DNA from 4 places in the Acidovorax sp. JHL-3 genome. Region 2 is predicted to be linked to each of the others. Evidence: predicted binding sites of a transcription regulator. Region 2 holds the regulator's gene; each other region holds the start of a gene.
The links. Region 2 encodes FNR, which switches genes on or off when oxygen is low (the NO sensors DNR and NnrR bind a similar motif). Its sites were predicted from a motif close to TTGATNNNNATCAA; they were not measured.
Positions count from the first base shown of each region.

Region 1: the regulator FNR is predicted to act here: its motif matches at 4,335-4,348, upstream of K226_RS0106900 (cbb3-type cytochrome c oxidase subunit I).
Region 3: the regulator FNR is predicted to act here: its motif matches at 3,551-3,564, upstream of K226_RS0110160 (type IV pili methyl-accepting chemotaxis transducer N-terminal domain-containing protein).
Region 4: the regulator FNR is predicted to act here: its motif matches at 3,634-3,647, upstream of K226_RS0104045 (ribonucleoside triphosphate reductase).

Region 1 is NZ_JAFU01000001.1:1,464,776-1,471,787, forward strand. It holds gene K226_RS18760 (hypothetical protein) at 1-530, opposite strand, end outside; gene K226_RS0106885 (SCO family protein) at 527-1,204, opposite strand; gene K226_RS0106890 (cytochrome c) at 1,358-1,963, opposite strand; gene K226_RS0106895 (cbb3-type cytochrome c oxidase subunit II) at 1,983-2,627, opposite strand; gene K226_RS0106900 (cbb3-type cytochrome c oxidase subunit I) at 2,617-4,269, opposite strand; gene K226_RS0106910 (hemerythrin domain-containing protein) at 5,090-5,500, shown strand; gene K226_RS0106915 (HU family DNA-binding protein) at 5,708-6,130, opposite strand; gene K226_RS0106920 (hypothetical protein) at 6,320-6,949, shown strand.
Region 2 is NZ_JAFU01000001.1:3,021,440-3,028,451, forward strand. It holds gene K226_RS0114065 (bifunctional diguanylate cyclase/phosphodiesterase) at 1-204, opposite strand, end outside; gene K226_RS0114070 (HD-GYP domain-containing protein) at 201-1,472, opposite strand; gene K226_RS0114075 (sulfite exporter TauE/SafE family protein) at 1,564-2,301, opposite strand; gene hemN (oxygen-independent coproporphyrinogen III oxidase) at 2,333-3,715, opposite strand; gene fnr (fumarate/nitrate reduction transcriptional regulator Fnr) at 3,897-4,619, shown strand; gene K226_RS0114090 (hypothetical protein) at 4,676-4,969, opposite strand; gene K226_RS0114095 (FixH family protein) at 5,021-5,293, opposite strand; gene ccoG (cytochrome c oxidase accessory protein CcoG) at 5,359-6,804, opposite strand; gene ccoP (cytochrome-c oxidase, cbb3-type subunit III) at 6,882-7,012, opposite strand, start outside.
Region 3 is NZ_JAFU01000001.1:2,158,883-2,165,894, forward strand. It holds gene K226_RS0110140 (molybdopterin molybdotransferase MoeA) at 1-1,039, opposite strand, end outside; gene K226_RS0110145 (GNAT family N-acetyltransferase) at 1,036-1,572, opposite strand; gene mobA (molybdenum cofactor guanylyltransferase MobA) at 1,569-2,201, opposite strand; gene moaA (GTP 3',8-cyclase MoaA) at 2,356-3,495, opposite strand; gene K226_RS0110160 (type IV pili methyl-accepting chemotaxis transducer N-terminal domain-containing protein) at 3,685-4,524, shown strand; gene K226_RS0110165 (BLUF domain-containing protein) at 4,564-4,983, opposite strand; gene K226_RS0110170 (SDR family oxidoreductase) at 5,107-5,868, opposite strand; gene K226_RS0110175 (DUF2889 domain-containing protein) at 5,974-6,585, opposite strand; gene K226_RS0110180 (aldehyde dehydrogenase family protein) at 6,693-7,012, opposite strand, start outside.
Region 4 is NZ_JAFU01000001.1:882,941-889,952, reverse strand. It holds gene recQ (DNA helicase RecQ) at 1-146, shown strand, start outside; gene K226_RS0104055 (anaerobic ribonucleoside-triphosphate reductase activating protein) at 330-1,031, opposite strand; gene nrdD (anaerobic ribonucleoside-triphosphate reductase) at 1,174-1,350, opposite strand; gene K226_RS0104045 (ribonucleoside triphosphate reductase) at 1,540-3,558, opposite strand; gene K226_RS19270 (diguanylate cyclase domain-containing protein) at 3,964-5,406, opposite strand; gene K226_RS0104030 (threonine ammonia-lyase) at 5,588-6,787, shown strand; gene K226_RS20040 (hypothetical protein) at 6,860-7,006, shown strand.

The DNA of each region.
Region 1 (7,012 bases), 1.6 Mb from region 2:
TTGCAGACCCGCACGGGTGAATCAATGTAGAGCTGACCAACCACGGCTGTCATGGGTAACACATTGCCCAGAAAAAATGCCTGCACCACCATCCCCGCCGGGCGCCAGGACAGCCGCAGCGCCCCACCCGCCAGTACGAGGGCCGTGCATTTTGCGATTTCGATGACGGGGTCGATGAGCGCGAGGTCAAGCACCCGCGGCACCATGAGTGTGGCCAGAGCCAGGGACACTCCCACGAGGCCGCTAATGCCGTGGGCATTCCAGCGGTCAACGAATGCACGCGTACGGGACGACAGGTTGGCGACCAGCAGGGCACCGCCGCACAGGAGCAGCGGAAACTGCACCAACATATGCCGCGCCATGCTGGCCTCCAGGGCATGGCGCACAGGCGGCAATAGCAGGATCGCCAGCAGGGACAGCCCCAGCGCTCGCTGGCGCCGCGGCGGGCATAGCGTGGCCGCACCTGCACGGGCCCTAGTGGATATCAACGCCCAATGGCTCTTGAAGGCGGCAATACGGGGGGTTGTCATGGCAATTGCCGTTGGGCCAGATCGCGCGCGTAATCTAGCGCCAGCTGCTGTTCGGCCTGGTCGAAGATGCGCACCAGCCGCCCCTGGTCGTCCACCACGAGCAGCGCCGCGTTGTGCTCGTAGTCACCCCGCCCATCGGGCACCACCACCACCCCGAGGCGGTGCAGTAACAGCGCGTTCTGCGCGATGTCGGGCACCCGTGCCAGTTGCCACACGACCGGGTCGGCTTCCAATTTCTGGGCATACGCCTGCAATCGGGCCGGGGTGTCGTATCCCCCATCGAAACTGAGCGACAGCAGGCGCACACGTCCGCCCGCGCTTTCTGTGGTTGTGATGAGGGCGCCTATTGCCTGCGTGGCGCGATCGCGCTGAAGACTGCTCTGCAGTTGCTGAAAGGTACTACCCAGTGAAAGGCAGACCGTCTGACAGCGCGTGTAGATGAAATCGACTACGGTAACGTAACCGGGCACGGCCAGCCAACGGGTGAGCAGCTGCGGAGCTATGCCCGGGCCATCGACCACCACGGGCGGCATGGCAACAGGCTGCAGCGCCACTTCGAGCCGCCGTGCGCCCTCGGCCGTCCACACCTGGAAATCATGGGTGAGCCATGACACAGAGGCATATCCCGCCACTGCCAGCCCCACGCTGAGCAGCGCTGTCCGCAACACCGTCACGTGTGGCTCCTACGCCCGGCATGGCATTTCGCCGCGCGGTGGAGCTTGGCTTTGCCTCCCTGCGCCCGAGGCATGCAGGCTGTGCGCACAGCGATGACCGGCGGTGCGCGCCGGTCCAGAAACATGGACACCGTCAGCCAGTACACGGCAGCGTCAGGCCGGCTTGGAAGCCAGGGCCTTGAGCGCGGCCCCGCCTTCAAACGGAGCGGAGCGGTTGCTGGCCTTGCGTTCGTGCTCGAATAGATTGGGCTGAACTGCGCCCGCTTTGTTCGACCAGTTGCCGCGGATGTAGCTGGCCAGTGCCGCCAGTTCGGCATCGCCCAGTTGCTGGAAGGCAGGCATCGCGCCTTTGTACGTGATGCCAGCTACCTCCATTTCGCCGCTGACGCCGTACAGCAGAATGTTGGCCAGCGTGCGTTCGTCTCCCTGCACCCACTCGGAGCCATCGAGGGGAGGAAAAACGCCTGGCAAGCCCTTGCCGGTGGCCTGGTGGCAAGCAACGCAGTTGGCAGCAAATAGCTGTTTGCCATCAACCGCGCCCGAAGCACCGGGCGCAGGGCCTGACAGGTCTGCCAGTGTGCGACGGTCACCCAGCTCCGAGTTGCCAAAGGGGTCCGACAGCAGGATGTAGATAACGCCAAACGCCACCATGGCCAGCGTGACCGCCGCAACGATCAGCGGCATGGGCCTTGTGCGTTCTTCAGGGTCGGCGTTCTCGCGCTGCTGTGCCCGGTATTGGGTACTTGGTTCATTCAACATGGATGCCTCTCGCAGTGGGTCAGGATGCAGCACTGGAGGCTGCGCCCGCAGGCGGCTGTGCCTCGGTGCCCTGTGCTGCTTTTGGGGCCGGCGGCAATACTGGATAGGTGTGGTCCAGTCCCTGCATGTACTTGACCAGGTCCAGCGCCTCGGGGCGCGCAACTACCACCCGGCCAAATGGTCCCTGCCCAGGCGGCAGATTCAGCACCTCGTCACCGGGCTCGGCGGCATCCTTGACCTCGAAGAGATAGGGGTAGGACGGCATGATGGAGCCCGGAACATATGCGCGGGGCTGGTAGAGGTGGCCCAGGTGCCAGTCCTTGCTCGGCTGGCGCCCGCCGATGTTGAACAAGTCCGGTCCGGTGCGCATGCTGCCGAGCAAATGAGGTTTGTCGTAGAAGTAATCGCCAGGCACCGAGGCGCGGCCCCAGCCTCTCGCAAGATCGGGCCCCAGGCCACGGTCACGCGGCTGCTGGCTGTGGCAGTAGACACAGCCATTGGCAATATAGACATCACGGCCCCGCAATTGGGCGCTGGTGTAGGGCTTGAGTGCCTCGGGCGGTGTCACATCCCTCACTTGCATGTAAGGCAGCACCACCAGCGCCGCTGTCGCAATCGCCAACGACACCACGGCGCCTGCGGCCAGCTTGACTTCATTTTCCATGTACGAGCTCCGTGGTCAGTCGGGGCGAGAACAGCGCCGCGCCGGTGCGCGCAGGTCCAAAGCGCAGCACCATGGCCAGGAAATGGCCGACAAAGATCAGGTGGCTCAGAACCATCAACGAACCACCCACGCTGCGCCACTGCAGGTAGGGGATCGTCACGGCCACTGATTCCATGAACGGGCGCGATGCGTCGAGCATGGCCAGTCCTTGCAGCCAGCCGCCAATCGTCAGACCCACAAAATAGGTGCCGATACCAATGGCTGCCAGCCAGAACTGCAGCGAGATCAGCCGCGGAGAAGGCCACTCCCAGTTCAGAACGCGGGGCATCATGAAATAGATGGCGCCGAACAACACCATGGTGACGAAGGCGTAGGCCCCGAGGTGCGCATGGGCCACTGTGAAGTGCGTGAAATGCGTCACTTGGTTAACACTGCGCAATGCCTCCAGTGAGCCCTGAAGCGACGACAGCATGTACATCAGCCCACCAAACATCATGAATCGCAGTGTGGGCGAGTGCAGCGCTAGGTGCATCCGCCCCCACATGGTGCCAGCCATATTGATGGTGAAGGCCACCACGGGAATGATCATCATCATGCTTTGCACGATGGACAGCGTGGTCAGCCAGCCCGGAATCGGCCCTCCGATCAGGTGGTGGCCACCCACCTGACCATAGAAGAAGGCCAGCGTCCAAAAGCCCAGGATAGACAGGTTGTACGAGCGCACCGGCCTGCCAATGATCTTGGGCAGGAAGTAGTAGATCGAGCCCACGCTAATGGGCGTGAACCAAAGGCCTAGCACGTTGTGGCCGTACCACCAATTGGTGGTGGCCTGTTGCACACCGGTGTGCACGCCCGGCAGCTTCGCCACCACGAACAGCAAGGTGATCCAGAGCAGGGCCGCCACCATGTACCAGACGCTCACATAGAGTGATTCAACCTTGCGGTTGACCAGTGTGAACAGCACGGGGCCGACAATGCAGATGAAGCCTGCAGCGATGAAAATCCCGATCTGCCATGGGATTTCGAGGTATTCCATACCGTCAGTCCACCCAGCGCCAATGGCGCCAATGCCACTGGCAATGCCGGTATTGAGCAGCGCTCCGCCCACCATCACCCACATCGCTCCCACCAGCGGCGTGCGCAGCAGACGTGGCAGCACCCAGACAATCACGCCCAGGGCGGCATTGGTGATCCAGCCATACAGCACCGCATTCAGGTGGATCGTGCGGATGCGGCCGAATGTGAGCCATGCCTCGCCCACCAGCCAGTCGGGCATGTGCAGCTTGAGCGATGAAGTCAATCCCGCCAGTGAGCCCACTACCAGCCACAGGCAGGCAAAAGCAATGAACATGAATACCGGGAACGCACTGGAACGGTCGGCCGCCACACGGTGCTGCAGTTCATCAGGGTCGGCCACGTGCAGGTCGCTACCACGCTCCGCCGCTGCCGCCTGCAATCGCACCTGCCCTGCCTCTTGCAGCGCCGGGTCGTCTACCTTGCCAATTTCGCCACGGACAAAGATAACCGAAGCCGCCCGCGGGTTCTCGACCAACAGGCCTTTGCGCATGGACCAGATGAAAACAAACAGCCCCGTGATCGAGAGCAAAAATGCACCCAGCAAACTCAGTATCGCGCTGTCCATGAGCGTCAGTCCTTTAGGGTATCCACTACAAAAATGAATGAACGCCTCAAGCCTCTACGGGAAAGTTGAGGTAGAGCAATAACGGCGTTTCTTGTGCGTGCTAAGCATTCACGCAGGAATTCTATGATTCATAAGAAATGAATGTTTAAAGTGTGACAATGTCCTGCTGACTAGCAGTGTTAAGGATGTCAGGCCAAACCTCCCTCACTTGCGGGGGAGAACGTCAGCGAGCAATGGCGTTCGCCCCGGAGGTCGAACTACAGCTATCGGGCTTGGTACTGCTGCCGTGACGGGCTGCTCTTATGCAAACTCCCCCGCTTGCATATTGAACCTGTCAGGCTATGCCGATCTGCCTTATTCCATGGCCTCCGGCAAAGCCTGGGCGATTCGGTACTGAGCATCCGCATGGCTTGAGTGCGACCTGAAAGCCAAATAGACCGTTGTGTTTCCAAAGACACCTCAATGGTCTTCACTGTGACTTCCACGGCCTTGCTGACAACCGACCTTTACGCGCATGTCCGCGCATGGTGAGTATTCAACTTGGCGTGGCCTTTTCCCGCCAGGTGACTGTCTCCCCGTTCACCCAAAAGGGCGGATTCTTGTCCCATGACCATGGAAACCAGGCGGACAACGCCGACAACAATTTTGATGATCCGTTAAAGATGCATATATTATGATTCTTTAAGAGGATCATTCTTAGCGCACCGAAGCACTTCCGTTGCGAATCGAATCTGCACTCCATCGCCGCAGGACTCCCGCTGATCCTCCAACCGGGGGCCATGGGTTACACCCGCCAGTCTCTTCATCCACGGAGCATTCCATGAATATCGACAAGTTCAAACACCAGCACGCAGACATCATGAGCAACATCTCGGCCCTGCGGCGTCTCGCGCAGGCTGGGGTGGCGCAAAACGCCGCCGACATCGCAAGGCTCATCGTCAGCATGAGCTCCACCATCAAGCTGCACCTGGCAGTGGAAGACCAGGCGCTGTACCCGGCTTTGCAACGTGGCGACAACCCCGAATTGGCGCGCATGGGCCAGCAGTACCAAACGGACATGGGACCCATCGCCCAGGCCTACGAGGCCTTCGCGCGGCGTTGGAACCGGGCCGACAGTGTGCTTCACGACGAGCAGGCATTCCGCGACGACGCCAACCGCGTACTGCGCATGGTGCACGAACGCATGCAGCGCGAGAACCGCGACTTCTACCCGCGCATAGAGGCAGCGTGACCGGCTGCAAAATCCGAAACACCCATCACATGCCTGCCTGGTGACTCATCGAGCGCGAGTGCCTCAAGGAAAAGACTCAAGCAGCCCCGGCAGTTTTTCCCTGAGCTGTGGCGCACCACGTAGTGCGCAACGTGACCTATTTGCCTGGTGTGCTGCAGCACATTGCCGCTGATGTGCCGCGGATGGGGCGCCTGCTTGAAGCGTTGCTTAGAGCGTCGCGTCTTTGAGCTTCTTCAGCGCGCGCGTCTTGATCTTCACCGATGCTGGCTTGGCGGGGAACCAGCGCTCCTCACCCGTGAAGGGATCCTTGCCAAAACGCTTCTTCTTCGCAGGCACCTGCTGCAGGCCGATCTTCATCAGGCCGGGCAAGGTGAACTCCCCCGATCCCTTCTTGTGCACCGAACCCAGGATGGCGGTTTCCAATGCGGCGAAAACTGCCTTGGCTGCCTTGGGCTCCACACCAGATTGCGCGACCAGATGGGCGATCAACGTGGTCTTGTTGAAAACCGTCTTGATGGGCTTGATGGCAACCGCTGCCGGTTTGGTGGCAACAGGCGCGACCTTCTTGGCGGCGGGCGCCGCTTTCGTAGTCTTCTTGACGGGAGTGGATGTCTTCTTTGCAGTTGCCATGGTGGATCTTTTTGGGTTGGTGAATTGATATGCGCTGCCTGATGAATTCAGGCAAGCGATTCGGATTCTAGGAGCAGTGTTCTGACAGGCTCGTGCAGCGGGCTTATCGGCTCTCCAATAGACTCGAATCTTCACGGCAATGGCATCGAGCAGCATGCCAAGCCGCAATGTCTCATTTCAGGAGCTCCCATGTCCATTTCTCCCTCGACCCTGTTGGCCCTGCAAAAGGCGGGGGAGGGCTTGCACACCGCCCGAGAGGCATTCGCGCAGGAAGTCCAGTCCAACGCCGGCCGTGTGGTCGGTATTGTTGCCAGTGAGCCCTTCAGTTCCGAGGCCGACCGCGCCTATGCCCAATTGCGCGCCGTGGCGCGCATGGCGCATGAGTTGCAAAGCATCGAAGAGCAACTCAAGACTATGTACGGAGGAGCTGCGGAAATGATGCAGCCCGAGACGCCAGTCATTGTTGCGTTGCAGGACCATGGAAGGCGCTCTCGTGCTCATCAAGGCGCGGGAGACCTGGACGAAGCAGAAGACGTGATCGTCAAGCCCGCGCTGCACCGGCAGTCACCCAGGGCCAAACCGCTGCGAAAGCGGGCGAAGGAAACAGCAAGCCAGCCTCAACGCTTGAGTTCAAACGACGAAAAGGTCTTGGCGCACCTGCAAAAGGTATTGGACCGCCGCAGTTGGGTGACGTTGACCCACGGGACCATTGCCCAAGGGGCGGGAATCCCTCTGGGTTCTGTCGGCCTGGCGATGAGGAGATTGGTGGTCGCTGAGGCTGTGCGCGAGCGGGGCAAAGGGAGCTATCGGCTGGCATGACACGGCATGCCATTGACTGGATAGTGTGTTTACGACTTTAGATCGACACTCTTGCAAGTCGGA
Region 2 (7,012 bases):
GGCCTTGGGCTCGGCCCAGAAGGCATGGTCCTGGGGCGTCGCTGCCAGGCTTGTCACGGGCTTGCCTACCATGTCGCTGCCTGGCAGTCCAGCCAACCGCTCCGCCGCCTTGTTCACCTGCAAGATGCACAGGCTCTTTTCGTCCACGAGCCAAACGGCCTCCAGCAAGCCATCCAGCCAGGCGTGCGTCGGAAAAAGACTCACGCTTGCGCCTTATCGGAACCGGGGTCTACGGCGCGCTCAAAAAAATAACAGATCCGCTTGCGAGGCGACAGGTAATCGAGTGCATCGCGAGGCAACTGGGCAGGCTTCAGACTGCGTCGTATACCCAGTTCGGGCATCTCCTCCAGGTCCAGCACCGGCGCCTCGTCCTTGGGAACGCGGATGTCGTGAACAATCACCTTGGGGCGCAGCGGCCTGGAAGAGTTGACCGAAACCACAATCGCGTAACGGTCATTCACCAGCTGAACTACGGATCCTGGCGGATAAACCCCCATCATTCGGATGAAGGCTCCCAGTACCACCGGATCAAAGCGCGACTTGAGCTGGGCAAAAATCGCCGAAAGGGCTTCGTGGGGAGTCAGGACCTCCACACTTCCCACCGGGTTGCACATGCGGTCGTAGTGATTGACCAAGGCCAGAATCTGGCCCGCGCGCCCCATATCTTCGCCCACGAGACGCAGGGGGAATCCGCTACCGTCTGCCATTTCATGGTGCTGGGCTATTGCGGTCAGAACAGCATCTGACAGTCCCATTTGCTGGGCAAAAGCGACTGAATGCCCCACATGCGCCTCATAACGCTCTCGCGCGGCCGGAGTGAGCCCGGCGTCAGCTGGTGCGTTGAGCTTGCCCAGATCGTGCAGCAACGCAGCCATCCCGAGCTGGTGCATTTCCGGGGTTTTCATGCCCAAAGCCTTGCCCAGCAAGAGGCTGACCACCATGACATTGACGGGGTGCAGCGCGCTGCTCTCGCCCACGCCTTCTGACAGGAGACGGATCACTACGTCCCCGTTCTGCAGCAATTCCTTCAGGCAGTCCGCCACCAGCGCTTCGCTGTGATGGCGAGCCAGGTCTCGCTGCGCGCCAACTGCACGCTCTACGGCCTGATACTGCCGTGTCGCGTCCTCGAAACGCTGGTTGCATGCGGCCAATAGCTGGTTCTGACGCTGCAAGTGGGCGCGATTCTGGGCGGCGATGGAATCTGCAATTACAGCCGGGACAACCGGGTCTGCTGCCAATTCCGGGTCGTCCACATCAGGCACCTTGGCCACGACCGCGTCCAGTGCGGGATCACTTTTATGGGGATAGTAACGAACTTCGGAAAGACCAAGCTCCCTGAGCGTGGCAATCTGGCTCGCCGAAACGATGCGAAAGCGGCTCACTGGGAAAGGATGGTGCAACCAGCCCACGTCCAACTGAACGTACATGCCGATGCGAAGCTGACTGATGTCAATGAGGAGGGAAGAATTCACAGCACATAAAAAGATACATGGTGAGATGAATTCCACCAAGAGTTACTGCAATTATCGCCCGATCACCGACTCCAACACGGTTGCCTTGCAACTAACGGCACCACAAGGAGGGTTTGTAGATCAGATCCATCCACAGGGCCCAACCAGCAACCCCCACCAGTAGCGCCCCCGCCAGCCGGGTTCCCCAGCTGGCGCGCACCGCATTGATGCGTGTACGCAAGCGGCCCCACAACCAAGGGCCACCCACAAGCCAAAGACCGCTGCCCACTCCGAAAAGCAGCATGGTGACGGCGCCCTGCAGTGCACCACCGCTGAGCGCGGCAACCAGCAGCGCCGAATAAAGCAATCCGCAAGGCATGAGGGCCCAAAGCAGCCCCGCCACCATCAGCCCTCCAGGTGCACGGACAAGAGGTTGCACGCGGCGCCAAGCCGTGCGCCCGGCCCGCTCCACCCACACCGGCTGACGCGCCTGCACCATCATCATCAAGCCCCAGGCCATGACTGCAACGTGCATCAAGGTCCATACCGGACTCAGGGCCATGGTTTGCTGCGTCAGCCAGGCCAGGCTCTCCATGGCCAGCGCTGCCAGCGCGCCCGCCCCGGCATAGCCAAACAGGCGCCCAAGGTGAAACGCCAGCAACCGGCGCGGCATGCCGCCTTGCGGAACCCACTGCACTGCCTGAACCGCAACGTTGCCGGTTTCGTCCGCAGTGGAACGCGCCCCGCCCTGCCCCACCAGCGCACCGCAAGGTGCAGCGCACATGGCCAAGCAATGGGGCCCGCCTGCGAGACCCATGAACAAGGCAGTTACGGCGAGAGGCGCAAGCATTTATTAGGGTGCACAGTCCATTCAGTCAACGCTAGATGATGCGTGAGAACCTGGCCCGATTGCGGTCCGCCTGCAAATAGCGGTCAAACACCATTGCGATGCCGCGCACAAAAAACCATCCCATGGCCGTCACCTTGATGCTCTCTGAATTCAGCACAACAAGACCTTGTTCGGCCATGGTCTCCAGCTGCTCCAGCTCGGGCGCAAAATACTTCCGAGAATCAATAAGCCACGCTTGGTCAATGGGTTCAAACTGCAATTCACCTTGGCACATGAGCGCCATGATGACAGCCCTTCGGACCAGATCGTCACGGTTCAGCGCCAATCCACGCACCACAGGCAAACGTCCCTGGTCCAGATGGTCGTAATATTCCTCGAGCGACTTGGCGTTCTGACTGTAGGTGGCACCCACCCTGCCGATCGCCGACACCCCCAAGCCAATGAGGTCGCAATCGGGTTGGGTGCTGTAACCTTGAAAATTGCGGTGCAGTCGCCCTTGCCGCTTGGCAACGGCCAAAGCATCGGTGGGCAAAGCAAAATGGTCCATGCCCACATAGACATACCCGGCTTCCATGAAAGTGTCCAGCGAGCGCGAGAGCATGGTCACCTTGGCTGACGCCGCGGGCAGTTCTGTCGAGAGAATGCGCCGCTGAGGCTTGAAGCGATCTGGCAAGTGCGCATAGGCATACAGAGCAATCCGGTCTGGGCGCAACTGGACCACCTGAGCCAAAGTGCGGTCGAATGACTCGGGTGTCTGGCGTGGCAGCCCGTAGATCAAATCGACATTGACCGACTCAAAGCCCAGCGCGCGCGACGCCTCCACGAGCGCGAAGACCTGCTCTGCGGGCTGGATGCGGTGCACGGCCTTCTGAACCTCGGCATCGAAATCCTGAACGCCGAAGCTCAGACGATTGAAGCCCAACTCGGCCAGCACCGCCAGCCGATCTGCCGTGACAGTGCGTGGGTCCACTTCGATGGAGTACTCTCCGCCCGGGGCGAAAGTGAAGCTGCGCCGCAGCGTGGCCATGAGCTGCCGCAATCCATCGTCCGAGAGGAACGTAGGTGTTCCCCCCCCCAAATGCAGCTGACTGACAACCTGCCCGGTGCCGCAATGGGCCGTGTGCAGATCAATCTCGCGGCTCAAGTAGCGCAAGTACACATCCGCACGGTCGTGGTGCTTGGTGATGATTTTGTTGCAAGCGCAGTAGTAACACAGCGATTCGCAAAAGGGGATATGGACGTACAGGGACAATGGCAACGCCATCGCCGTGGTGCCAAGCCGACGCTGCGAAAGCGCGAGGGCATAATCCTCCTGCCCAAAAGCTTCGACAAACCTGTCGGCCGTTGGGTATGAGGTGTAACGGGGCCCTGGCACGTCAAAACGGCGCAGAAGTTCTGGTGAAACAGCGGTCATTGGAAAATATCCTTGCGTGCAGCAGTACTGTGCCGTACCCTTCGCCCAACGTCCTTGACTTTAATCAAGAGGATGGTCGGACGTAGCGGCGACAATTTGATTCATGTCAGCAGCCGAGCGCACAAATCGCGTCCCGCCAGCCACACACCAATTATCCCTGCCCAACTAGACTCCAGTGTCCATGAATCCGCAAACCATCAAAGTCGCCTGCTCCAACTGCAACCTGCGAGAACTCTGCATGCCCGTTGGTCTGAACGAGCAGCAGCTGCAACGGATTGATGAAGTCGTGGCTGTACGACGAAAAATCAAACGGGGAAGTACGCTGTTTCGCAATGGCGAGTCGTTCACTTCGCTCTATGCCATCCGTACCGGGTTTTTCAAGACCTGCGTCGCCACGGAAGACGGACGCGATCAGGTCACGGGCTTTCAGATGGCCGGTGAAATCATCGGACTGGATGGCATCGTCAACGATCACCACACCTGCGATGCCGTCGCGCTCGAAGACGCCGAAGTGTGTGTCATGCCTTTCGATCGCATCGAAGAGCTGTCGCGCGAAGTCTCTGCACTGCAACACCACGTTCACAAGATCATGAGCCGTGAAATCGTGCGCGAGCACGGCGTGATGCTTTTGCTTGGCAGTATGCGCGCAGAGGAGCGCCTCGCAGCCTTTCTTCTCAATCTGGTGCAACGCCTTCATGCCCGCGGGTTCTCTCAATCAGAGCTGGTGCTGCGAATGACACGAGAGGAAATCGGCAGCTACCTGGGTCTCAAGCTGGAAACGGTGAGCCGAACGTTCTCCAAATTTGTGGAAGACGGCATCGTGGAAGTCAAGCAGCGCCACGTTCGCATTCTGGACACCGAAGCCCTCAGGCGAATCGTCAACAACCAACAGGCCTGCCACTGAGCAGCCACCTGAAATCGCGCCCCCCACTGAGTCGCCTCACTGCAACGGCATGGCGGCTACGGGCAGGGCGTCACTTTGTGACAATCGTCGGGCCGAGCATGCGCAGGCACAGGACAACGATTGAGCTCAAAAGGTGACATGGACAGCAGGGTTGTCATAGCACTGGCAACCATGGTGATGATCCAGAACACGAAAAAAGCGAGGGTGTAGACACCCTCGCGAGACAGCGTCAAGGGCTGGCCAAACCAATGCAGATCCTGCGGATCCACCATGGCAAAAACCAGCATTTCGAGAATGCCCGCCACCATGAAGGCAGGCCATGCAATCCACATCAGGCGTTGTGTCCACATCGTCTTGTTTCCTTTAATCTTGGCAAAAGATTGCGCATGCGGAGTGCCAACTCAGCGGGGCTGATCTCCGGCAGGAGTCGCCGCGTGGTTCCGGGCTTTCAGTGCAGGAGCCAAGCTTTTTTCTGGTTGCGCCAGCGTCTGGTTGATTTCAAGCCCCTTGCGGTAATAGTCTTCGGCCACAACGGGGTCTGGGCGGCTGATGGCCAGCCACAAGGTGACAAAACCAGCGATCACCACAATGACCGGCCCGGCAATCACCAGCCAGACATGACCGAATCTCCACCAAGGTTGCGGTTCACGATTGATAACGGGGTTGGACGACATGGAATCTCCTTGAAACATCAGCAATACAGCGCACAAACCACCATGTAGGGCACAGTGACTTTCACTCAGCGTGGAACCAGGAAAATGGATTTTTCAGCCACTTTGCCGCCGCTTTCCAGCGCTGAAATGTCGAAATGAATCGCGTGAGAACCTGGAGGTGCCGATCCATAGGGGATTTGCAACCGCACTGCGACCCAACGAGACTCCGCAGCGCCTATGTCTACCTCTTGCTCCGAGGCCACCTCAAGGCCATCCAGGCCCGATGCTGAAATGCGATAGCGCTGCGTAGCCTCTGTAGCGTTCATGATTTGCAGCCGATAAACATTTTCAAGCTTGCCCCCCGCCACAATGCGGGACAAGGCGGCGCGATCCCGCACAATATCCACTTTGAGCGGTGTCCGTGTTGTGAGGCTGACTAACATACCCACGCACAATGCGACCAGAACGGCGGTGTAGATGAGCACACGAGGGCGCAAGACATGTCGCAAAATTTGCGACTGATTCCAGCGATTGAGAACACCATTCTGGGTTGAATACCGTATCAAGCCCTTGGGGTAGTGCATCTTGTCCATCACGGTATTGCAGGCATCCACGCAAAGGCCGCAGCCAATGCATTCGTATTGCAGACCCTTGCGGATATCAATACCCACCGGGCACACTTGAACACACAAGGTGCAGTCAATGCAGTCGCCCAGCCCCTTGGCCTTGTAGTCCACCGTCTTGACTCGGGGGCCACGCGGCTCGCCTCGGGCTTCGTCGTAGGTGACGATGAGCGTATCTCGATCGAACATTGCGCTCTGGAAACGGGCATAGGGGCACATGTATTTGCACACCTGCTCCCGCATAAAACCGGCATTGCCGTAGGTGGCCAATCCGTAGAAAAGCACCCAGAAAATCTGCCAGCCGCCAGCAAAAGCCAACAGCTCAGGACCCAGCTCCCGAATCGGCACAAAATAACCCACAAAGGTGAAACCGGTCCAAAGGGACACGGCCACCCATACGGCCTGCTTCAGGAACTTCTTGCGGATTTTTTCAAATGTCCAGGGGCCCGCATCCAGCCGCAGACGCGCACTGCGATCTCCCTCGATCTTGTGCTCGATCCACATGAATATCTCGGTGTAGACCGTTTGTGGGCAAGCAAATCCGCACCATAACCGGCCCGCAACCGCAGTAAACAGAAACAGCGAAAGCGCCGAAATGATCAGCAGCCCCGTCAGATAGATGAAATCCTGTGGGTACAGAACCAAGCCGAAAATATAGAAACGGCGAGCACCCAGATCAAACAGCACCATCTGGCGCTGGCCCCACTCAAGCCAAGGCAACCCATAAAAAACGATTTGGGTCAGAAACACCATGGCCCACCGCCAACGCGCAAAGTACCCACTGATGGATCGCGGGTAAATCTTCTTTTGCGCCTCGTAGAGGGAAACAAATTCGCCCTCTGCCGATGGATCGGGTGTGGCCGCCGCAATGGGAATGACCTTGCGCGGTGGCCTGTCAGATGATTTCATGGTGCTGGCGGTGGAGGCAGAAAAACAAACACTTCAGGACGACGACCCCAGCCAGAGGTGGCGGGGTCGCCCCGATTTCAGCGGGCTGCGGCGGGCTTGTTGGACAAGCCCCATACATAGGAAGCCAGCACGCCGATCTGCGCTTCTGACAGCTTGTCTGCTTGCGCAGGCATCTCGTTGACCTTGCCGCTATTGATCATAGTGGTGA
Region 3 (7,012 bases), 860 kb from region 2:
CCGCCACGGGGTTGCCAGGCAGGCCAAAAAGAACAGCGCCGCTTGCCGCTGACGCAGTATTGTTTTGATAGCTGCTTGCGCTTTCTGCATAAGGGCTAGAGGCACTTTTGGCTTGAAATCCTGCGCTGGCGATGCGCCCCACGGCCATGGGCCGACCAGGGCGCATGGCGATGCGCCAGAAGGCCACGTCACCGAGCTGCTTCATCATGGTACGCGTGTGGTCGGCCTCGCCCACGCTCACGCCACCGCTGGTGATGATGGCGTCGGCCCTTTGCGCAGCATCGCGAAAGGCGGCCTCCAGCAGGGCGGGTTCGTCGCGCACCACGCCCAGGTCGATCACCTCCACGCCCAGGCGCGTGAGCAGGCCAAACACGGTGTAGCGGTTGCTGTCGTACACCGCGCCCTCGCGGGGCGGCTCGCCCAGGCTCAGGATTTCGTCGCCGGTGGAGAAATACGCCACGCGCAGGCGGCGGTACACCGTGATGGTTTTCAGACCCAAACTGGCCACCAGGCCAAGAGCAGCGGGCGTCAGTAGCTCACCTTTGGATAGCGCCACGCCGCCTTCCATGAGATCTTCCCCCTTGAAGCGGCGGTTGTCACCCAGGCGCAGCACGTTGGCGGCGATGGTGATGTGCCCGTCGGCGCTGGTGGTGAACTCTTGCGGCACCACGGTGTCCAGGCCCGGGGGCATGATGGCGCCGGTCATGATCTTCAGGCACTCGCCTGCGCCCACAGCGCCAGTCCAGGCCTTGCCAGCCAGTGCGGTGCCCACCACGCGCAGCGTGAGCGGCTGACCCGCCACCAGTTGCGCGCCAGCCAACGCATAGCCATCCATGGCCGAGTTGTCGTGGGGCGGCACGCTCAGGGGCGAGACCACATCGCGGGCGAGCACGCGGCCCAGGGCCTCGAAAATGCCAAGCTCTTCGGTGGCTGTGACGGGCAGCGCCAGCCGTTCAAGAAAGGCCGACACCTGGTCGGCGCTGAGCGCCTGCGGGTCGTAACCCTGCAACTCGGCGGCAATCTGGGCAATGGATTTCATGGGAGAGTCAAAACAGAAGGGGGAAGGAGCCGCACCATGTGCAGCTGGTCGTAACCTGCGCCCTGCACCACGATGGCACGGGGCAGCAAGCCCCAGGCGCGAAACCCGGCGCTCTCGTACAGGCGCACCACATGGTGGTTGGACGCGGTGACCGAGAGGGTCAACTGCTCCAGCCCGGCCACCTGCGTGGCCTGGTCAATGCAGGCGGCCAGCAGTTGCTGCCCGATGCCGCGGCGCTGCGCAGCGGGCGCCACCATCATGCTGACCAGCCGGGCACTGTGCTGCTGCTGGGGCAGCAGCTCGCGTTCGCAGCCAATGCAGCCCAACAAGGGGCCATCGGGGGCGAAGGCGCCCAGAAAAAAATGGCCCGATGCGGGGGCACCAAAGCGCGGGGCGTAAGCGCTGGCGGGCCGGTTCACCGACGCGGCATGGTCAGAGCTGAAGGACTCGGGGGCGCATTCAAGGGCTTCGTCCCGCAGCGACTTGTAGGGGTGCACGTCCGCAGCCGTCAGCGGGCGGATGAGCCAGGTCATGGCGCGCCAGAACCCTCAAGGCGGTGCAGCTCGGCCAGCGTGTTGGCGTTGAAGAACGCCAGCGGGTCGTCGCCCGGCTGGTCAAACGGCACCACCACCTGCTGGTGCTGGGCGGTCCAGGCGTCAATCTTGCGGCCACCTGCCTGGGTGAAGGCGACCAGGCTTTCAAGCAGGTCCACGCGCAGCAGGCTGAAAACGGGCTGGGGGCGCACGGCGGTGCCGCCCGCGCCATCGTCTTCCGGGGCGGCGGCCATGGCAATGTCGGCGCCCGCCTGGTCGGCGGCAGTGGCCAGCCGCGCGGCCAAGTCCAGCGGAAACAGGGGCGTGTCGCAGGGTACGGTGAGCAGCCAGGGCGTTTCACAACGTTCCAGCCCGGTCAGAAAACCGGCCAGCGGGCCGGCATAGTCGGCCAGTACATCCGGCCAGACCGGTGCGCCAAAGGCCTCGTAGGCCGCCAGATTGCGGTTGGCATTGACCATGGTGGCGCCCACCTGCATCTGCAGGCGCATCAGCGTGTGCAGCGCCAGCGGCAGGCCGCGAAAGTTCTGCAGGCCTTTGTCGACGCCGCCCATGCGGGAGCCGCGACCGCCGGCCAGCACCAGGCCGGTGATGTCTTGGGTGTCAATCATGTTTTGAAAGGTGAGTGCTCATGCAGTGAGCGCCGCCCAGGCCCGGGCAGCCAGGCAAGGGCCGCCCCGCAGCGAGGGCTGCGTCCCCCTTCCCGCGCGCAGCGCGAGAGGAGGGGGAAGGCGCTGAAGGCGACTGAGGGGGAGGTGTCACGTGCTATCCGCCGATGTAGCTCATCTCGACGCGCCGCGCTCCACCTTGCGTGGTATCCGCAGGCAGGCTGCTGCGCAGCTCCGAATAGCGGTCGGTGCGCTGCTGCCAGATGGGGGCGATGGCCGATGCAATGGCTTCGTCGGTGGCGCCGCCGCGCAGCAGCGTGCGCAGGTCGTAGCCCTGGGTGGCAAAGAGGCACAGGAAGAGCTTGCCTTCGGTGGACAGCCGCGCGCGGTTGCAGTCGTGGCAGAAAGCCTGGGTCACGCTGCTGATCACGCCCACTTCGCCCAGCGCCGGGTCGTGCTGGCCTTGCGCGTTGGTGTAGCCCCAGCGCTCGGCGGTTTCGCCGGGGTTGGTGGGGCTGAGCGGCACCAGCGGCAGCTCGGCGCGCAGGCGTGCAATGAGCTCGGCCGAGGGCAGCACTTCGTCCATGCGCCAGCCGTTGGTGGCGCCCACATCCATGAATTCAATGAAGCGCAGCGTGGTGCCCGTGCCGCGAAAATGCCGCGCCATGGGCAAGATCTCGTGGTCGTTGGTGCCGCGCTTGACCACCATGTTGACCTTGATGTGCGACAGGCCCGCTGCGTGCGCGGCCTCGATGCCCGCCAGCACATCGGCCACCGGAAAATTCACATCGTTCATGCGGCGAAACACCGCGTCGTCCAGGCCATCCAGGCTCACGGTGACACGGTTCAGGCCCGCATCCTTGAGCGCCCGCGCCTTGCGCGCCAGCAGCGAGCCATTGGTGGTGAGGGTGAGGTCGGGTGGCAGGCCGTCGACCGTGCGCAACTGGGCCAGTTGCGCCACCAGTTCTTCCAGGTTCTTGCGCAGCAGGGGCTCGCCCCCGGTCAGCCGGATCTTGCGCACGCCATGCGCCATGAAAAGTCGTGCCAGCCGCGTGATTTCTTCAAAGCTCAGCAGGGCGTTGTGCGGCAGGTAGGCGTGGTCCTTGTCGAACACCTCCTTGGGCATGCAGTAGTTGCAGCGGAAGTTGCAGCGGTCGGTCACGCTGATGCGCAGGTCGCGCAGCGGGCGGCCCCGGGTGTCGGTCAGCAGCCCGGTGGGGGCGGCAGCCTGCGCGGGCACCTTGGCCGCCAAAGCGGCGATGCGTTGGTCCACCAGAGGAATCACACGTTCAGCCATGGCGTGATTCTGCCGCATCGGCCCCGCCATCGACGGCTTGCCCCTACCGGCGGGGTTGACACGCATCAACCGTGCGGGTCGGGAGGTGCGTTTTGCAAGTGTCCGGCGAATGGCACTTGCTTGACTTGGCTCATGGGGTGCACATGCCGCATCACAACAATCACGGGCACACAGTTTCAAGGATATGACATGACGAATGCGACATCGACAGCACAAGCGCTGCCCTGCCAGCGCCGGGTGGCCGTGCAGTGGGTGGCGGCAGGCATCCTGCTGCCCACCTGGGCCAACGGGGCGCAGGCGCAAATTGCGCTGTCGGGGGCCATCAACCACGCGGGGCGTTTTCGGGCGCTGTCGCAGCGCATGGCCAAGGCGTATTGCCAGCAGCATCTGACGGTGATGCCTGCCGCCGCCGTGGATGTGATGGCCCATGCGCGCAAGCTGGTGCAGCAAGGCTCTGCCGAACTGGCGCGGGGCTCGCAGTCGGGCCAGTGGCCTGCCGATGTGGTGCGCCAGCTGGACGAAGTGCAAAAACAGTTTGCCTTGCTAGACGAGTTGACCGCGGTGCCCACGTCGCGGGCCGCCGTGGTGGCGGTGTCCGAGCAGTCCGACCGCACGCTGCTGGTGGCCCAGGCGGTCACCGAAGCGATCGAAAAAATGGCGCGGGTGGCCAGCGCGCGGCTGGTGAACCTGGCTGGGCGCCAGCGCATGCTGTCGCAGCGCATGGCCAAGAACTATTTTCTGGTGGCGGCCAAGGCCGACTCCAAGCTGGTGCTCGCGCAACTGGCGGCAGACGCCAACGATTTCCGGCAGGCCATGCAGTCCCTGGTGGCGGCACCGGTGTCCACGCCCGCCATTCGCGGCGAGCTGGAGCTGGCGGCCTCGCAGTGGGTGTTTTTTGAATCAGCCCTGCGTCGGCCCGCCGACGAGCAGGGCATGAGCGCGGTGGCCACCACCAGCGAACGCCTGCTGAGCGTGATGGACCGCCTCACCGGCCTCTACGAAGCCGCCTTGCGCGAAGTGCTGGGCTGACCACGCAGCGTGCAGCGTGGCGTGCCCGTGCGCAGGGTGTTACTCCAGCCAGCGCACGTTCTGCATGACTTCGTCAAAAAAGCTGCGCAGCGTTGACGTGCTCATGCTGTAAGGGTCGAAATCGACCGAACTGGAGTATTTGAGGAACAGTTGCCGGTTGGTGTCCAGCGAGGTCAGCAGCCCCATGGACCAGCTGGTAAAGCGCCGGTGCGGAATTTCACCAAAGTCGAGCACGGCAGTGTCGCGGTGGCGCGTGTCCTTGAGCAAGCGGTGGTACAGCGCATTCACCGCGGTGCGGTCACCTTCAAGCTGCTGCAAAAAGATGCCATGGTTCAGGCACAGCGCGCCAGTGATGCCCGCACGGGCATTGTTGCGCTGCGATGCGCCCAGAATATCCTTGATGTCCGCAGGGCCCAGCACGCGCGAGGTGCGGCTGGCGTAAGTGAGTTGTATCAACATGTTTATCTCCTGAGAGCGCAGTGTCTCAGGTTCGGCGCACCAGGGTGCGTGGGTGCGCCAAAGGCCCTGCAGTCCGGGCGTATGGGATGCGCCGCCCGGATTTCGCAGGTTTTCCGGTGTCGGTCAGACGCAGCGTGCGCCGTCCACCTCGATGCACACGCCGCTGACAAACGCCGCCTCATCGCTGGCCAGGTACAGCGCGGCGTTGGCCACATCCAGTGCGGTGGAAAAGCGGCCCAGGGGAATGGTGGCCAGAAACTTCGCACGGCGGGTTTCGTCCACCGGGCCGCCCGCAAACTCGGCGGCCAGCCCCGTGTCGGGGTTGAACACGGGGTTGATGCAGTTCACACGGATGTTGTCGGGCCCCAGCTCGGCCGCCATGGACTTGCTGGTGGTAATGACGGCGCCCTTGGAGCCGTTGTACCAGGTCAGGCCCGGGCGAGGCCGCAGCCCGGCGGTGGAGGCAATGTTGATGAAACTGCCGCCACCGGCCTGGCGCATGGCCGGCACCGCGTGGATGGCCGAGAGGTAAATGCTTTTGACGTTGATGGCATAGACCTTGTCGAACTCTTCCTCGCTCACTTCGAGCATGGGGCGGTTGCGGTGCGTCCAGCCCGCGTTGTTGACCACCACATCCAGCCGGCCATGCAGGCGCAAGGCTTCATCGACAAGGGCCTTGACGTCGGCGGATTGCGTTACGTCGGCCTTGAAAAACGCCGCCGTACCGCCCGCAGCCATGATCTCGGCCACCACGCGCTGGCCTCCGGCCTCGTTGATGTCGTTGACGATGACCTTGCCACCCTCGGCGGCCAGGCGCTTGGCAATGCCTTCGCCAATGCCGTTGCCAGCGCCGGTGACGATGATGGATTTGTGCTGCACGCGCATGGTGTTGTCTCCTGGCTGTTTAAATTTGATAGCAGCTTGCGCTTGATGGATAAGCGCTTGGGGCCATTTTCATATATTTTTTTTGCCCCATGACGCGCGCCAGGGCTACCGCCCGGTATGCGCGTCGGCCGTCGGGCTTTGTGTGGCGGCCCGGTCCTCCGGCACTGCCAGACCGTCGGGGCTGCGGCGGTAGAACTGCGGAAAATACTCCTTCACACCGTTGCCATGGAAGTCCCAGCCGGTGCACTGGCCCAAGTGGCGGGGCGGCTCGTCCTCGTTGGCCGACGAAAACACGGCGGGCACCGACTGGAAAGCCGCCGTGGCCAGGTTGAACAGCAGCTCGCGCAGGTGCGTGCAACTGGCCACGCCGCCCAGGTTCTTCTGGATGGCCTGGCGCCAGCCGCGTGCCATGCTGCAGCCCACCATGGATTGCAGCGCGGGCTGGGCCTGGGGGCAGTCTTTGAGCGGGTGGGTGTCCATGGCCACGTCAATGGCCTGCACCACCAGCTGGCGGTTGACGGTAACGCGCAGCCACATGTGGTGGATGGGTTCACCGGCACGGCGCATGCCGGCATCGCGAAACGAGGGGGCGTCGTGCATCTTGCTGTCGTGCAACTCGCCTTCGATGTCCCACAACCCATCGTCGCGTTCATAGCCTTGGTAATTGACGCGGCGCTGGTGCCGGGCGGTGCGGGGGGCAGGGGGGCTCAGGGGCATGGAGAAGAAAAAACGTCGTGCAAAAGTGAAAGGGGAAGGGCAGAGGCAACCATGCTAGCGGCACACCGCCGCGCCGTCGTGCACCGGCGTGACAGGGCCTGCCGCAGTCAGCCGTGCTGAATGGCCACTGTTTTGAGCGTGGTGAAGCCATACAGCGCCTCCAGGCCCTTTTCGCGCCCGTAACCACTGGATTTGACGCCGCCAAAGGGCAGTTCCACACCGCCTGCAGCGCCGTAGTTGTTGATGAACACCTGGCCGCTGTGCACGCGCCGTGCCATGCGGAACTGGCGGCTGCCGTCGCGCGTCCAGATGCCCGCCACCAGCCCGAACTGCGTGGCGTTGGCCAGCTCTACGGCATGGTCTTCGTCCTGAAAGGCCATGGCCGACAGCACGGGGCCAAACACTTCTTCCTGCGCCAGACGGTGAT
Region 4 (7,012 bases), 2.1 Mb from region 2:
ATGTGATCTTTCACGACGCAACGCTGGCTGCCATTGCCGAGCGCAACCCAGGCACGCTGGAAGACCTGCAGGGCATCAGCGGCATGGGGGCGAAGAAGCTGGAGGCGTATGGTGCCGAGGTGCTGCGGGTGTGTCAGCAAAGCTGAGATAGTGCTGGCAGTGCCGTGCAGGGGAGGCCCATGGCGCCCTGAATTGGGGGCACCAATTGGACGCCCCGGCGGCTTGCATGGGCACGAGCCCATTCGGCGCGTCCGAGGCTTGCACTCATCCCGATTGCACTCCAATGCGATCTCCAAAAAGACGTTGAACAGGCTCTAAGGCCGTCGCCTTCAGCCCCGTCGCACACTGAACGACGCAAACCGCTCGCCAAGGGTCTCCACCACAGGCGGCAGCCCTTCGTACGCGGCGAGGCCCGGCACACGGCATTGCTGCAGCGCCCAATGCGTGACCCCGCCATCGACCAGCGTTTCGCCCAAGTCCTGGAGTGCATCCAGATCAAACAGCTCGGGGTTCCAGGTGGTCCGGCATTCGTATGGCACACCGCTTTGCACCACGAGTTGCAGCGACTCCCACGCGCGCTTTCCGCTGCCGGGAACGCCGGTGATGCTGTCGTAGGCTTGCAGCGGGCCTTTGATGTCCAGCCCCACCCAGTCGAGCAGCGGCAGCACAGCGGCAAGGCGCTCTGGGTACATGCCGCCCGTGTGCAGGCCGGTGGCAAAACCCATGGCACGGACCTCGGCCAGCGCAGCGGGCAATGCGGCCTGCAGCGTGGGCTCGCCGCCCGAGAACACCACGCCATCGAGCAGGCCCCGGCGGCTTTGCAAAAACGCCTGCACCTGCGCCCACGGCACGGCGGCGGGCGCCGTGGCATCCAGCAATTCGGGGTTGTGGCAATAGCTGCAGCGCCAGGGGCAGCCCTGGCAGTAGACGACGGCCGCGAGGCGGCCGGGAAAGTCTATGGTGGTGAGCGGCGTGATGCCGCCGATGCGCATAGGGTTGGCAGACAACAGGGTTTCGCTCACGGTATCCATGGTTGAAGACGTATGCTCTGGCGCGGCACCGGCCAGCGGCCACCGCGCAAGGGCCGCCCCGCTGCGCATGTGGCGTCCCCCTTCCCCCAAAGCAGAGCTTTGCGAGAGAAGGGGGAAGCGGCGCAGCCGCTCAGGGGGTTGTTCACTTCTCGGCAAAAAACTGGCGCTCGTGGTGCTCGCCCTGCTTGCCCACGTTGAAGCTGGAAACGGGGCGGTGGTAGCCCATCACGCGGGTCCAGACCTCGCAGGGCTGGCGCTCGGCGTCGGTGAGTTGAACGTTGTCAATGGCGGCTTGCTCGGTGATCGAAAGATGGCTCATGGTGGTATCTCCTGGGGTCGAAAAATGGACACGCTGCAAAATTACGGCGCTGTCCGGCGGGAACGCATACAACGGGTTGGGAGTCTTGAATGCTCCTATTTCGATAGCTGTTAGCGCTTATTACATAAGGGCTACGGGCCTTTTTCTTCTAAATATCGGCCTGCATTGGCCGCGCCAGAGCCTGCGCCCTCACGCAGCCAGTGCAGCCCGCTTGGCGGCCAGCCGCTCTTCGTCGCAGCGCGGGCAGAAGGGGTGTTCGCCCGCCAGGTAGCCGTGCGTGGGGCAGATCGAGAACGTGGGCGTGACGGTGATGTACGGCAGGCGAAAGCGCGTGAGTGCGCGCCTGACCAGATCGCGGCAAGCCGCGCCGCTGGACAGGCGCTCGCCCATGTACAGGTGCAGCACGGTGCCGCCGGTGTATTTGGATTGCAGCGCCTCCTGGCGCAGCAGGGCCTCGAACGGGTCGTCGGTAAAACCCACGGGCAGTTGGGACGAGTTGGTGTAGTACGGCTGGCTTGCCGTGCCGGCCTGCAGGATGGCGGGCCAGCGCTTTTTGTCCTCTTTGGCGAAGCGGTAGGTGGTGCCTTCGGCGGGCGTGGCCTCCAGGTTGTAGAGGTGGCCGGTTTCTTCCTGAAAAGCCGTCATGCGCTCGCGCACATGGTCGAGCAAGCGCACGGCAAACGCATGACCCCAGTCGCTGGTGATGTCGTGCGCATCGTGGGTGAAGTTGCGCACCATCTCGTTGATGCCGTTCACGCCCAGTGTGCTGAAGTGGTTGCGCAGGGTGCCCAGATACCTCTTGGTATAGGGGAACAGGCCCTGGTCCATGAGGCGCTGGATGAGCTTGCGCTTGGTCTCCAGGCTCTGCTTGCCCAGTTCCATCAGGCGGTCCAGCGCGGCGAACAGGCCGGCTTCATCGCCCGCATGCTGGTAGCCCAGGCGCGCGCAGTTGATGGTCACCACACCCAGGCTGCCGGTCTGCTCGGCGCTGCCAAAAAGGCCGTTGCCGCGCTTGAGCAACTCGCGCAAATCGAGCTGCAGGCGGCAGCACATGGAGCGCACCATGTTCGGCTCCAGCTCGGAGTTGATGAAGTTCTGGAAATACGGCAGACCGTACTTGGCCGTCATGTCAAACAGCAGCTGCGCGTTCTCGCTCTCCCACGGGAAATCCTTGGTGATGTTGTAGGTGGGGATGGGAAAGGTGAACACGCGGCCCTTGGCATCGCCCGTGGTCATCACGTCGATGTAGGCGCGGTTGATGAGGTCCATCTCGGTCTGCAGGTCGCCATAGGCAAACGGCATTTCGTGGCCTGCGATCACGGGCACCTGCTCGCGCAGGTCTTCGGGGCAGGTCCAGTCGAAGGTGAGGTTGGTGAACGGTGTTTGCGTGCCCCAGCGCGAGGGTACGTTGAGGTTGTAGACCAGCTCCTGGATGCACTGGCGCACGGCGGCGTAGTCCATGCCGTCCTTGCGCACGAAGGGCGCCATGTAGGTGTCGAACGACGAGAACGCCTGCGCACCCGCCCACTCGTTTTGCAGCGTGCCGAGAAAGTTGACGATCTGCCCCACGGCCGAGCTCATGTGCTTGGGCGGTCCCGCCTCCACCTTGCCGGGCACGCCGTTCAGCCCCTCATGCAGCAGCGTGCGCAGCGACCAGCCCGCGCAGTAGCCGCTGAGCATGTCGAGGTCGTGGATGTGGATGTCGCCATGGCGGTGCGCCTCGCCGATCTCGGGCGTGTAGACGTGCGACAGCCAGTAATTGGCCGTGACCTTGCCCGCCACGTTGAGGATCAGGCCACCGAGCGAATAGCCCTGGTTGGCGTTGGCATTCACGCGCCAGTCGGCGCGCGTGAGGTATTCGTTGATGGAGCTTTCCACGTCTACCAGCGTCTGCTTGTCAGCGCGGAGCTGGGCGTGCTGCTCGCGGTAGACGATGTAGGCGCGCGCGGTGGCCAGGTGGTTGGCGGCGATCAGCGTCTGCTCGGCCACGTCCTGGATCTGTTCCACCGTGGGCGCCTCGCCATGAAAGCGGTGGATCAGCACCTTGGTCACCTGCGCGGTGAGCAGCGCCGCTTCTTCGGCGCCATATTCACCCGCCGCCTGCCCGGCACTGGCCAGCGCGGCGCGGATGCGCTCCGCATCAAAAGGAACGCGCTGACCGCTGCGCAAAACGACCTCGCGGGGCAAGGTGACTAGGGTGGACGCCATGGGTTCTCACAATCTGGCAAGGGGTTAAAACACTACATATGGTGTTCACGATACCCATCAAACACTATAGGTAGTTTGATTCAGCACAAATGCGGCTGTCAGCAGAAGTAAAAAAAGCCCCGACACCAGCACACGGTGATCAGGGCGTAAGCCATCTGCGCCCGATACGCGGCGGGCTTTTGGTTGCCTCTGCGTGCGTGCTGGCACCACCGCCAGAGCCGCTCGCCCAAGCCGGCCCGCTGCACCGCCACGCGCTGGCGGCAGTGGCAGATGGCTTTGTCGCGGCGCCGCTGGGCAACGCGTTCATGGGCCGGGTGGCGGGGGTTCATCGGCACGCAGGCGATCGACGTCGCCGCCACGCAGGCGCACGCACTCACCGGGGGCGAGGGGACCTGTGGGTGCGGATCAGCCCGCCTCGACGGGACATGGGGCCAACCGGATCCGGTTGCGCCCGTCCTCTTTGGCCTGGTACATCGCCGCATCGGCCCTGTCGATCACACTGCTTTGGCTCTCGTCGCGCCCCCGGAAAATCGCCACGCCGATGCTGGCGGTGCATTGGTGCTCGATGGTCCCGGTCGCGGGGCCGGATGGCGCGGCTTGCAGCACATAAAGATCGGACAGGCGGATGCGGATTTTTTCGGCGACAGCGATGGCTTGTTCGCTGGCTTCGGCCGGTTGCGTGTCCAGTTCGCACAGCAGCACCACGAATTCGTCACCGCCAAAGCGCGCCACGGTGTCGGCTTCACGCACGCACGCCTTCAGACGCTCGGCCACTTCGATCAGCAGCAGGTCGCCCACGCTGTGGCCGTGGGTGTCGTTGAGGGACTTGAAGTTGTCGAGGTCGAGAAACAGCAGCGCCCCATGGTGGTGGCTGCGCTTGCTGGCCGACATGGCCTGGTCCAGGTGCTCCAGCATCAGGCGGCGGTTGGCCAGGTGGGTGAGCGGGTCGTGGAAGGCGAGCTGACGCACCTGCTCTTCCAGGCGCTTGCGCTCGGTGATCTCGCGCGTGATGCCGTGGTAGCCGATGATTTCGCCCTGAGCATTGCGATCGGTCTTGGACATGACCTCGCCCCAGATCAGGCGGCCATCCTTGCAGCGGTGCTGCACCTGAAAGTTCAGAAACCCGACAGGCGTGCCGGATGCCTCTTCCTGTGCGCGGCGCTGGATCATGGCTTTCACCACGGCGACGCCTTCTTCGGTGAACATCTCAAACACATGGCGCCCCACCACCTCGTCGGCCCGAAAGCCGCGCAGGCGTTCGTCCGCCGGGCTGATGTAGGTGACGATGAGCCGGGCGTCGGTGCGCCACAGCACATCCTGCGCATCTTCGGTGAGCAGGCGGTACAGGGCCTGGCTGTCGTGCAGCGCCTGGGTGCGTTCGGCCACCAGGGCCTGCAGGGCGCTGTTTTGCTCCTGCAGGCTGTGGAGCGGGAAGACCTCGCCGTCCTGCGTGCTGTGGTAGGGAACGGAATAGCTGCAGTGCACGATCATCCAGTCGTCGCCCTCGCGGCGAAAGACCAGCGTGAGCCGCACCACCTTGGTCGAAAAATAATCGCCGCCGCTGGGCAGGTGGATGTGAAAGAAGGCGGTGGCGACCACCACGCTGTCGGCCAGGTCCTGCAGCGCGATGTCGAGCATCTCGATGCGGATGCGGCCGGGCACCTGGGCAAAGTCTTGCCGGGTGATGCGGATCCATTCCTCGCGGTCGTGGATCAGCTGGCTCCCGCTGCCAGGGTAGCCGGTGAAGTTCTGGCTGAAACGCTCGGTCAGGCGCTCATCCCGAGCGGCGTACATCTCGATGTATTCGTTGAACAGCTCACGAATTTTGCGCTGTCGATCTGGGTGCATGGCGTGGAAGATCCTGGTGTGCGAGATATCCTGGCCAAACCCATTGCCGCTGCAACGCTCGCGTCAAGATACGTGTTGTTACTTTACACCGCCCTCAATTCCAGTCGGTGAATGAATCCAGCTGGGCCGGCCAGGACAAGGGGTGTCTCACCGCGCGTGCTTTGTTGCCACAATGCCGGGCATGATCACCCTTCAAGACATTCAGGCTGCCGCATCCCGCCTGCAAGGCCAGGTGCTGGACACTCCTTGCGTGGAATCCAAAACGCTCTCGCAAATCGTGGGCGCTCAGGTGTTCCTCAAGTTCGAAAACCTGCAGTTCACCGCTTCTTTCAAGGAGCGCGGGGCCTGCAACAAGCTCACGCTGCTGACGCCAGCCGAATGCGCCCGGGGCGTGGTGGCCATGAGCGCCGGCAACCATGCGCAGGGCGTGGCCTACCACGCACAGCGGCTGGGGCTGCGGGCGGTGATCGTGATGCCGCGCTTTACGCCGGGCGTGAAGGTGGAGCGCACGCGCGGCTTTGGCGCCGAGGTGGTGTTGCATGGCGATACGCTGGAGGAGGCGCGCGCGCACGCCTACCGTCTTGCCGATTCCGAAGGGCTGGTGTTCGTCCATCCCTACGATGATGAAGCGGTGGCCGCCGGCCAGGGCACGCTGGGGCTGGAGATGCTACGCGCCGTGCCCGACCTGGACACGCTGGTGATTGCGGTGGGCGGCGGTGGGCTGATTGCGGGCGTGGCCACTGCGGCCAAGGCGCTGCGGCCCGACATCGAGGTCATTGGCGTGCAGACTTCGCGCTTCCCGGCCATGGTGAATGCCGTACAGGGCACGCACCACCCGCAGGGCACGTCGACCATTGCCGAGGGCATTGCCGTGGGTTCGCCGGGCAAGATCACACAAGAGGTGGTGAAGCGGCTGGTGGACGATCTGGTGCTGGTGGACGAGGGCGACATCGAGCAGGCGGTGCTGATGCTGCTGGAGATCGAGAAAACGCTGGTGGAGGGCGCGGGCGCTGCGGGGCTTGCGGCGCTTTTGCGCTACCCCGGGCGCTTTCAGGGCAAGCGGGTGGGGCTGGTGCTGTGCGGCGGCAACATCGACCCGCTGCTGCTGGCGGCCATCATCGAGCGCGGCATGGTGCGCTCGGGGCGGCTGGCGCGCATCCGCGTGAGTGCGCGCGACGTTCCGGGCGTGCTGGCGCGCATCACGGCCACCGTGGCAGACGCAGGCGCCAACATCGAAGAGGTGCACCACCAGCGCGCCTTCACCCTGCTGGCTGCGCAAAATGTAGAAATTGCGCTGGTGCTGCAGACCCGCGGGCAGCACCATGTGGCCCAGGTGCTGGAGGCCTTGCGCTGCGCAGGGATGCAAGCAGCGCTGATGTGATGGCCCTGGTGACACGCATCTGTGCCGCTACAGCTAGAATTGCGCCAATTCTTCGCCATTGGAGTCATTGCCATGTCTGACCACAACACCTCGCACACGCCTGCAGCGCACACCGCCGACGCCGTGGAAAACGTTGTCCCGCTGATTCCCGTGGTGCTGCCTGTCGTGGGTGCCATCATGATTTTCCTGCTGGCCTTCATTGCCGTGAACATGGCCTGAGGCGCA